Regions from separate parts of the Roseateles sp. P2_H4 genome, predicted to be linked through region 2. Evidence: predicted binding sites of a transcription regulator. Region 2 holds the regulator's gene; each other region holds the start of a gene.
What was found. The regulator FNR, encoded in region 2, switches genes on or off when oxygen is low (the NO sensors DNR and NnrR bind a similar motif). The targets are predictions, from matches to a motif close to TTGATNNNNATCAA.
Positions count from the first base shown of each region.

Region 1 (3,203 bases), on a different contig from region 2:
GTCCGACGATGACGCCAAGAAGGCGGCCCTCGCCGCCCTGCGCGGTCTGCGCTACAGCGGCAATGAGTATTTCTGGGTCAATGACATGAGCCCCATCATGGTCATGCATCCGATGAAGCCGGAGCTGGAAGGCAAGACGCTGAACAACAACAAGGACCCGACCGGCAAGCCGCTCTTCGTTGCGATGGTCGACATCGTCAAGGCCAGTGGTGCGGGTTACCTGCCCTATATGTGGCCCAAGCCGGGCAGCGAGCAGCCGGTGCCCAAGGTGTCTTACGTCAAGGGCTTCACGCCCTGGGGCTGGATCATCGGTTCGGGTGTCTATGTGGACACCGTCGACGCGGCCATCTGGCAGCGCGTCTGGAAGGTCGGCTTGGGGGTGGGGGTGCTGGCCGGCGTGCTGCTGGTGCTGGGCCTGGCCATCACGCGCAGCATCACGCGCCAGCTGGGCGGCGAGCCCGCCCGCGTCAACGAGATCACGCGCCAGCTCGCCGAAGGCGACCTCAGCGTCGACATCGACTTGAGGGGCAGCAGCCACGAGAGCGTCATGCAGGGTGTGAAGGCCATGCGCGACAGCATGGCCAGCATCGTGCAGCAGGTGCGTGACGGCTCGGAGTCGGTGGCCAATGCCAGCTCGGAGATCGCCTCCGGCAACCAGGACCTGAGCGCCCGCACCGAGAGCCAGGCCAGCGCGCTGCAGCAGACGGCGGCGTCCATGGACGAGCTGGGTGCGACGGTGCGCAACAACGTCGACAACGCCCAGCAGGCCAACCAGCTGGCGCAGAACGCCTCGCACGTGGCGGCCGAGGGCGGCCAGGTCGTCAAGCAGGTCGTCGACACGATGAAGGGCATCAACGACAGCTCGCGCCGCATCGGCGACATCATCTCGGTCATCGACGGCATCGCTTTCCAGACCAACATCCTGGCGCTGAACGCGGCCGTCGAGGCGGCGCGCGCGGGCGAGCAGGGGCGCGGCTTCGCGGTGGTGGCGGGCGAGGTGCGGCTGCTGGCCGGCCGCAGCGCGGAAGCCGCTCGCGAGATCAAGACGCTGATCTCGCAGAGCCTGGAGCGTGTGGACCGTGGCAACACCCTGGTCGACCAGGCCGGCGCGACCATGGACCGCGTCGTCAGCAGCATCCAGCGCGTCACCGACATCATGGGCGAGATCAGCTCGTCCAGCGCCGAGCAGAGCGCCGGCGTCAGCCAGGTCGGCACGGCCGTCACGCAGATGGACCAGGCCACGCAGCAGAACGCGGCGATGGTGGAGGAGATGGCCGCCGCGGCCGATGGCCTGAAGGTGCAGGCCCAGCAACTGGTGGAGACGGTGTCGACCTTCCGCCTTCCTGCCACGCGCTGAGGCGCGGCGGACGTCCCGACGTGCCGCTGTTGGCAAGCGGGGCTGCCAGCAGCGCCCATGCGCCAGCCGGGACGTCCGGTGTTTGCAGCCCATGGGTCCGGGCTTCGTCGTCCGGATTGATCCAGCGCAACCCGCTTGCCCGCGCGCTGCATAGCATGGTTGTTCGCCGACCAAGGACAGCCCAAGATGCAAACTCGGACGCAAGCGCAGTGGCCCCTGCTGCGCCAACTGCTGCTACACCGCCAGACCGAACTGCGAGCCGAAGTGCGTGCGGTGCAGCTGGCGCGTCAGGACGCGCAGACGGAAAGCCCGGAGGTCCGAGACCTCAAGGACGGCGCGGAGCTCATGCAGCGCCAGCAGACCGAGGACTTCCAGGCCGCCCGGGACTTGCAGGAGTTGCAGGACGTTGATGACGCGCTGGGCCGGCTGGAGGCTGGAAGCTATGGCGACTGCGCCGGTTGCGGCGAGGCCATCGCAGCGGCGCGTCTCACGGCCCTGCCGTCCGTGCGGCTGTGCGCTTCCTGCCAGGCTGCCCAGGAGCGTCTGCCATGAGCGCGAACGACGCGGCGCGATATCGCCTGCCGGTGCTCGCGTCACTCGCCGTGGCCGCGCTGGCCACCGGTTGCGCCCTGGAGGTGCAGAACGCCAGGCCTGCTCAAGAGCTGGCGCGCCGCGCCTTGCCGGAAGGCGAGGTCTACGTCGGCTGGCGTGTGTTCCAGCAGAAGTGCGCGACTTGCCATGGCGCAGCGGCGACAGGTACGGCGACCGGCCCCGACCTGCTGCCCAGGCTGCGCGAGATGGGCTCGCATCAGTTCGTGGGCCTGGTGCTCAGGCGCTACGACTGGATACTCGCTGCGGCAGAGTCCGACCCGCAGGGCTCTGCACGCAGTGCCCTGGTCGAAAAGGTCCTGCAGGGCAGGGAAGAGGCGCTGGTGATGCCGGCCTGGCAGGGCGACCCCACGGTGACGGCCCACATCATCGATCTCTACGCCTATCTGTCGGCCCGTGCCGATGGCAGGCAGGGGACGGGCCGTCCTTTGCGACAGCGAGCGCCCGACTGAGCGTTTGCCGTCGGCCTTCGCGCAGCAGGAGAGCGCCATGCTTCAAGCAAAAGTCACCCTGATGAGCGGGGGCGCCTCGGGAATCGGTCGTGCCAGCGGTGGCTATCTTGCACGCTGAAGCGGCGACGCCCACCAGCGGAAATCCCCCTGCCGCAACACCCCTGTTCCCACGCGGGCTGAGCGACGCGCAGGCCCGCCAGCGCCTGTCGACGCATGGCCCGAACGAGGTGGGGGATACCGACAGGCGCGGCATGTTGCGCACGCTTCGCGGCGTGTTCACCGAGCCCATGTTCCTGCTGCTGCTGGCTGCCGCAGCCCTCTACCTCTTGCTGGGCGACCTGGGCGAGGGGCTGCTGCTGGCCTTCTTCGCCGTCGTCACCGTCGGCCTGGTCGTTTTCCAGGAGCGACGCAGCGAGCATGCGCTGGCGGCCCTCCGCGTGCTGTCCGCACCGCAGGTGCGCGTCCTGCGAGGCGGGCTCATGGCACGCATCCCGGCGCGCGAACTGGTGCCCGGCGACTTCTTCCTGGTCGGGGAGGGCGAGCGCGTCGCCGCCGATGGCATCGTCCGCGAGGCGGTCGGATTGCAGGTCGACGAGTCGCTGCTCACCGGGGAGTCGGTGCCGGTGAGCAAGCGGGTGTGGCAACTGCAAGACGGCCTGGCCATGGCATCGCCCCAGAGCAACGGCGGCGCCTTCGTCTACGCGAGCACCCTGGCCATTGCGGGCCACGCCGTCATCGAGGCGGTGGCGACAGGCGCCGGCACGCAGGTCGGTCGCATCGGCGCG
Region 1 covers NZ_JBFUFR010000018.1:86,260-89,462, forward strand. The annotation lists gene AC1DW3_RS15140 (methyl-accepting chemotaxis protein) at 1-1,357, shown strand, start outside; gene AC1DW3_RS15145 (TraR/DksA family transcriptional regulator) at 1,544-1,909, shown strand; gene AC1DW3_RS15150 (c-type cytochrome) at 1,906-2,418, shown strand; gene AC1DW3_RS15155 (cation-translocating P-type ATPase) at 2,517-3,203, shown strand, end outside.
Region 1: AC1DW3_RS15145 (TraR/DksA family transcriptional regulator) is a predicted target of FNR. The motif match lies at 1,474-1,487, and genes of this name have one in related genera.

Region 2 (3,203 bases):
CCTAGCGCCCGCGTCGGCATCCGGCGACAGGAAACTGTCAGACGAATCAAGCGCTTAGCGCCGCAGCCGCGCAGCCTGTCGCCACCCGGCGACAAAAGTGCCGCCCTGGGCCGCTGTTCACCCCCGAGTTTTTTGGCAAGTGCTTGATCTGCAAGGGAAATCGCAGGTTGGCACAGGCCTTGCGCTAAGCCGTTTGTGGCGCCACCCGGTGCCGCCTTCGATTCACGCATCCTCAGGAGATTTGCATGCGACAAACATCCACCTTCGCCCGACTGCTGACTGCCGCCCTGATGGCGGGTGCCGCGACCGCGAGCTTTGCGGCCGATCAAGCACCGGCCCCGGACCAACAGGTCGCGCAGGCTCAGCCGGCAGGTGACGCCGCCATCACCAGCCAGGCCCAGGCCGCCCTGCAAAAGGACAAGGACCTGCAGGCGCTGCCGCTGACCGTCAGCAGCACCAGCGCCGGCGTGATCGTGCTGAAGGGCGCGGCGCCCACGGCAGACCTGGCCCAGAAGGCCGTGCTGCTCGTGTCGGCCGTGCCGGGCGTGAAGGAAGTGCGCAACGAGATCAAGGTCGGCTGATCGCCGTCACCTTCGATCTCGAGGCCCCGCGCGCCCCCGCGGGGCCTTTTTTTCGCGTGACCCCAGATTTCCGGGCCGAGCGCCGGGCCGCCCCAAGCCGGCCCGCTTGGGCGATGTGCTTGCGGCTCAATGCCGCAAGCATCGCCGTCCCCTCGGGGGACCGGCCAGCTCTGCCCGCGTTCAGCAGGGCCGGGCTGGACGAGGGGCTTCAACTCAAACCCGGGAGTTGTTGACCAGCGCCTGCAGCCCCGCCTGATCGAGGATGCGCAACTGGCGCTGCTTGACCTCCATCAGCCCGTCCTCCTGGAACTTGGAGAAGGTGCGGCTGACGGTCTCCAGCTTGAGTCCGAGGTAGCTGCCGATCTCTTCGCGCGTCATGCGCAGCACCAGGCTGGACGCCGAGAATCCGCGCGCCTGCAGGCGCTGCGTCAGGTTCAGCAGGAAGGCCGCGAGCCTCTCCTCGGCGCGCATATTGCCCAGCAGCAGCATGACGCCGTGGTCGCGAACGATCTCGCGGCTCATGATCTTGTGGAACTGGTGCTGCAGCACGTTGAACTCGCGCGACAGGGCTTCCAGGTCGCGGTACTGGATCACGCAGACGGAAGAGTCCTCCAGCGCGACCGCGTTGCAGTGGTGGTGGTCGCTGCTGATGCCGTCCAGSCCSAGCAGCTCGCCMGCCATCTGGAAYCCGGTSACCTGYTCGCGGCCGTCCTCGCTGCCGACGCAGGTCTTGAAGAAACCGGTGCGCACCGCGTACAGGGCCTCGAAGCGGTCGCCGTTGCGGAACAGGTGGTCGCCACGCTGCACGCTGCGGCGCTTCTCCACCAGGCCGTCGAGCTTCTGCAGCTCGCCGGCGTTCAGGCCCACGGGCAGGCAGAGTTCCCGCAGATTGCAGCTGGCGCAGGCCACCTTGAGGGGCTCGAGCGCGGAGCAGGGCTTCGAGGGCATGTCGGGAGTGATCGGCACGCTCATCGGGCTAGTCAGGGTGGTCAGCATGGAACACATTGTTCTCGGCGGCACCCGCAGCGGCCTTGACCTGGATCAACGCCCTGGGTTGTTCCTGTCGGCACAGTGAGGGCATGCCCGCTGTCACAGACCGCCCCATCGATGCCGACCTGCTGCGCCGCCATGACGTGGCCGGCCCACGCTACACGTCCTATCCCACCGCCGACCGCCTGGTCGAGGCCTACCAGGGGCCTCAGCACCTGCAGGCGCTGCGCCAGCGCGGCACGGCGCAGCCGCTGTCGGTCTATGTCCACATCCCGTTCTGCGAGCAGCTCTGCTATTACTGCGCCTGCAACAAGATCATCACCAAGCACCATGAGCGCGCCCAGCCCTACCTGGCCGCGCTGGAAGTGGAGATGGACCTGGTCGCCGAGGCCATGGGAGGCACGGCGCCGGTATCGCAGTTGCACCTGGGCGGTGGCTCACCGACCTTCCTGTCCGACACCGAGCTGAGCTCGCTGATGGACGCGCTGCACCGGCGCTTCAAGCTGCTGCCGGGTGCCGAGCTGTCCATCGAGGTGGACCCGCGCACGGTGGACGCCGCGCGGCTGGCGCATCTCCGTGGCCTGGGCTTCAACCGCCTGTCCTTCGGTGTGCAGGACTTCGATGCCGCCGTACAGAAGGCCGTGCACCGCGTGCAGCCGTTGGAGCAGGTGGCCGCGCTGATGCTGCGGGCCCGCGAACTGGGGTTCTCATCCACCAACGTCGACCTGATCTACGGCCTGCCGCTGCAGACACCGGCGAGCTTCGCCCGCACCATCGCCCAGGTGGCGGAACTGCGCCCGGACCGCATCGCGATGTACGCCTATGCCCACCTGCCGCAGCGCTTCAAGCCGCAGCGCCGCATCGTGGCCGAGTTGCTGCCCCCTGCGGGTGACAAGCTGGCCATGCTGTCCGGCGCGATCAGTGCGCTGCTGGGCGAGGGCTACACCTATATCGGCATGGACCATTTCGCGCTGCCGGAAGACTCGCTGGCCGTGGCCAAGCGCCAGGGCCTGCTGCACCGCGGTTTCCAGGGCTATTCCACGCAGCCGGACTGCGACCTCGTCGGCCTGGGCGTGTCGTCCATCAGCCGCGTGGGCGCCACCTATGCGCAGAACGCCAAGACCATGGACGAGTACGAGGACGCCCTGCGTCAACGCCAGCTGCCCGTGCAGCGCGGCCTGGCCCTGACGCGCGATGACCTGCTGCGCCGCGCCGTCATCATGGCGCTGATGTGCCAGGGCCGCGTGGAGTTCGAGTCCATCGCGGCGTCCTACCTCGTCAACGTGCCCGCCTACTTCGCACCCGAGTTCGAGCGCCTCGGCCAGCTCGCGGACCAGGGCCTGGTCGTGCTGGAACCCGGCGCCATCCAGCTCACGCCGCTGGGCTGGTATTTCGTGCGCGCCGTGGCCCTGGTCTTCGACCGCTATCTGCAGGCCGACGCCAGCCGCGAGCGCTTCTCCAAGATCATCTGATGGCGCTCGATGCTGCGCTCATCGCGTCAGTCACGCTGATGGGCCTGGCCGGCATGCCGCATTGCGCGGCCATGTGCAGTGCGCCCTGCGCACTGGCCGCCGGCCGGCAGCCGACCAAGCTGCTGGCCGGCCGGCTGCTGGGCTACGCGGCTGGCGGCGC
Region 2 covers NZ_JBFUFR010000037.1:56,217-59,419, forward strand. The annotation lists gene AC1DW3_RS23815 (sigma 54-interacting transcriptional regulator) at 1-58, shown strand, start outside; gene AC1DW3_RS23820 (BON domain-containing protein) at 246-581, shown strand; gene fnr (fumarate/nitrate reduction transcriptional regulator Fnr) at 795-1,553, opposite strand; gene hemN (oxygen-independent coproporphyrinogen III oxidase) at 1,661-3,043, shown strand; partial or broken gene AC1DW3_RS23835 (urease accessory protein UreH domain-containing protein) at 3,043-3,203, shown strand, end outside.

Region 3 (3,203 bases), on a different contig from region 2:
GGGGATGAAGCCGCCGTGCAGCGCGACGCCGTTCATGATGGCGGCCATGCCGAATTCGCGCACGCCGTAGTTGATGTGGCGGCCGTTGTTGGGCTTGCCATCGGCCTCGAAACGCAGCGCCGGCGTGGACGAGGTGTTGGTCAGGTTGGAGCCGGTCAGGTCAGCGCTGCCGCCCAGCATTTCGGGCAGGGCCAGCGTGAAGGCTTCGAGGGCCAGTTGGCTGGCCTTGCGGCTGGCGACGGTCTGCGACTCGGCATGGGCCTTGACGACGGCGTCGACGGCGATCTGCGCGAAGTTGGCGGGCAGCACGCCGGCCATGCGGCGCTGGAACTCGGCGGCCAGCTCGGGGTGGGCTTCGGCATAGGCGTCGAAGCGCGTGTCCCACTCGGCCTCAATCTTGTCGCCACGCTCCTTGGCGTCCCAGGCCGCATAGACCTCGGCCGGCACGGAGAAGGGCTCGTGCTCCCAGGCAAGGGCCTCGCGGGTCAGCTTGATCTCTTCCGCACCCAGCGGCTCGCCATGGGCCTTGGCCGTGTTGGCGCGGTTGGGCGAACCCTTGCCGATGGCCGTCTTGGCGATGATCAGCGTCGGCTTGTCGGTGCTCTCCTTGGCCTTGCCGATGGCGTCGTCGAGGGCGTCGACCTCATGACCGTCCACCGGGCCGATGACGTGCCAGCCATAGGCCTGGAAGCGCTTGGCCGTGTCGTCGGCGAACCAGGGCGCGACCTGGCCATCGATGCTGATGCCGTTGTCGTCGTAGATGGCGATCAGCTTGTTCAGCTTCCAGGCGCCAGCCAGCGAGGCGGCCTCGTGGCTGATGCCTTCCATCAGGCAGCCGTCGCCCAGGAAGACATAGGTGTGGTGATCGACGATCTCGTGGCCTTCGCGGTTGAAGTCACGTGCCAGCAGCTTCTCGGCCAGCGCCAGGCCGACGGCGTTGGTCACGCCCTGGCCCAGCGGGCCGGTCGTCGTCTCGATGCCGGGGGTGACGCCCACTTCGGGGTGGCCCGGCGTCTTGCTGTGCATCTGGCGGAAGTTGCGCAGCTCGGCTATGGGCAGGTCATAGCCCGTCAGGTGCAGCAGTGCATAGATCAGCATCGAGCCGTGGCCGTTGGACAGCACGAAACGGTCGCGGTTGGCCCAGTGCGGGTTGGCCGGGTTGTGCTGCAGATGGTGGCCCCACAGCGCGACGGCGATGTCGGCCATGCCCATGGGCGCTCCGGGGTGGCCGGAGTTGGCCGCCTGCACCGCGTCCATCGCGAGGGCGCGGATCGCGTTGGCCATGAGGGTGGGGGAGGCGGTCGATGCAGTCATGGCCGGGGCTTTCTTGGGCTGGAGGAGCAAAACCAGGGATTTTACGGGGGTGCCCTGGGTGGGCATTGCCGGGGCCTTGATCCAGCGCAACACCAGCCGCCCCGCGAAGCGCGACGCTTGGGGCATGTCTGCCTCGCCCATGCCCCTGGCGGTGCGCGTCATCCGCGCCGAGCACGACGCCCTGGCCGCGATGCTGCGCACCCTGCCCCTGCTGCTCGATGCCCAGAAGCGCGCGGGCGTACCGCCCGACTTCGCAGCGCTGCGGGCCATGCTGTTCTACGTCGACGAATTTCCGGAACGCTTGCATCACCAGAAGGAAAGCGAGCTGCTCTTCCCCAAGCTGCGCGCGCTGGCGCCCGAGCTGCGCGAGACGCTGGACGAGCTGGAGGTAGACCACGCCCAGGGCGAGCGCGCCATCCGCGAACTGCAGCACAGCCTGCTGGCCTGGGAGCAGATGGGCGACGGCCGGCGCGAGAAGTTCGAGCAGCAGCTGAAGGTCTACTCGGCACGCTATCTGCGCCACATGAAGCGCGAGGAGACGGCCATCCTGCCGCGGGCGGTGGCCCTGCTGTCCGCGGACGACTGGGCCGACCTCGACGAAGCCTTCGGCAGCCACCAGGACCCGCTGGCCCCGCGGGCCGGGCAGCCGGTGGACGAGGCCTATGCGCCGCTGCGGCAGCGCATCCTGGCGGTGTTGCCGGCGCCGTTCGGGTGGGGGCCGGCGCTGGGCGCTTAGAAGGCGGGATCGGGCAGACTGGCAGCGGCCGCCTCGCCACGCTCCCAGGCACGCAGCGTGAAACGAAAGCCCACGTCGTTGCGGATTTCCTGGCGACCTACCCCTCGCATCGACGCGGACCGCATTGCCGCCGGCGGATCGGCGAAAGAACCGCCGCGCAGCGACAGGGCCTCTGCGCTCGAGCCGTCGCGCCCCTCGAGCGAGGGCCAGTCGGCGCAGATTTCGGCCACATTGCCATGCATCTCGTACAGCCCCCAGGGATTGGGTGGCAGGCTGGCCACCGGCGCCGGCCCGGCGCTCAGCATGCGGACCTGGCCGGCATTCACGCTAACGCCAAAGGCCCAGGGCGTGACCGTGCCCGCCCGGCAGGCGTACTCCCATTCGACTGCACTGGGCAGTTGCACCCTGCAAGGCGGCAGCAGCCGCGCGAGCCGACGCAGGAACTCGAAGACCTGTTCCGGAGCGACGCCCCTGACGGGCTCGTTGTCATCGTCTCCGTTGCGGCTCGGGGGCATCTGCTCGGGCATCAAGGTCCACCACAGCACCCGGGTGCAGGCTGTGTCGGCCATCCAGAAGCCGGTGTGCAGACTGGCCGGCGCCGGCAAGGGTTCGTCGGACATGCGGCCTGCCTCATCAGAGGGAGAGCCGCTCAGGAAACTGCCCGGCTCCATCCAGCGCAAGCGCTGCGTGACCGGGTGCGAGCCACTGTCACGCGTGATCGTCAGCAACGCGAAAACACCGAAGCGGGGTTCCGCACCCGCTCTCAGCACCACCTTGTAGTCCTCCACGCGCTGGGACGAGATCTCCTCGATCGATGCCTGCCAGCCGCTAGGCACCTGCCAAGCCGCCGCCGCAGCGACGTCGCGCGTCGCCAGCGACACACGCAGGTCGCGGTCCAGCATCGGCGCCAGCACATAAGGCGACAGCGAATCCTCTTTTTCCACCCGGACCCGGCTCGCCCAGCTGGGTCGACGCAGCACCGCATGCAAGGGTGCGCCGAAGGCCCGCAGCAGCTCGATCGCCATGGCCTGCGACAGATGAGGCCGCAGCTCGCGCAGCACCTGCTCCACGGCACCCGGTGGCATGCCCTCCTCCATCCAGTCTCCGATGCGGGCGAACCACGGCGAGCTGCGCAGCAGCTCCCAGAACCCCA
Region 3 covers NZ_JBFUFR010000035.1:27,479-30,681, forward strand. The annotation lists gene tkt (transketolase) at 1-1,314, opposite strand, end outside; gene AC1DW3_RS23090 (hemerythrin domain-containing protein) at 1,439-2,050, shown strand; gene AC1DW3_RS23095 (P-loop NTPase fold protein) at 2,047-3,203, opposite strand, start outside.
Region 3: AC1DW3_RS23090 (hemerythrin domain-containing protein) is a predicted target of FNR. The motif match lies at 1,391-1,404, and genes of this name have one in related genera.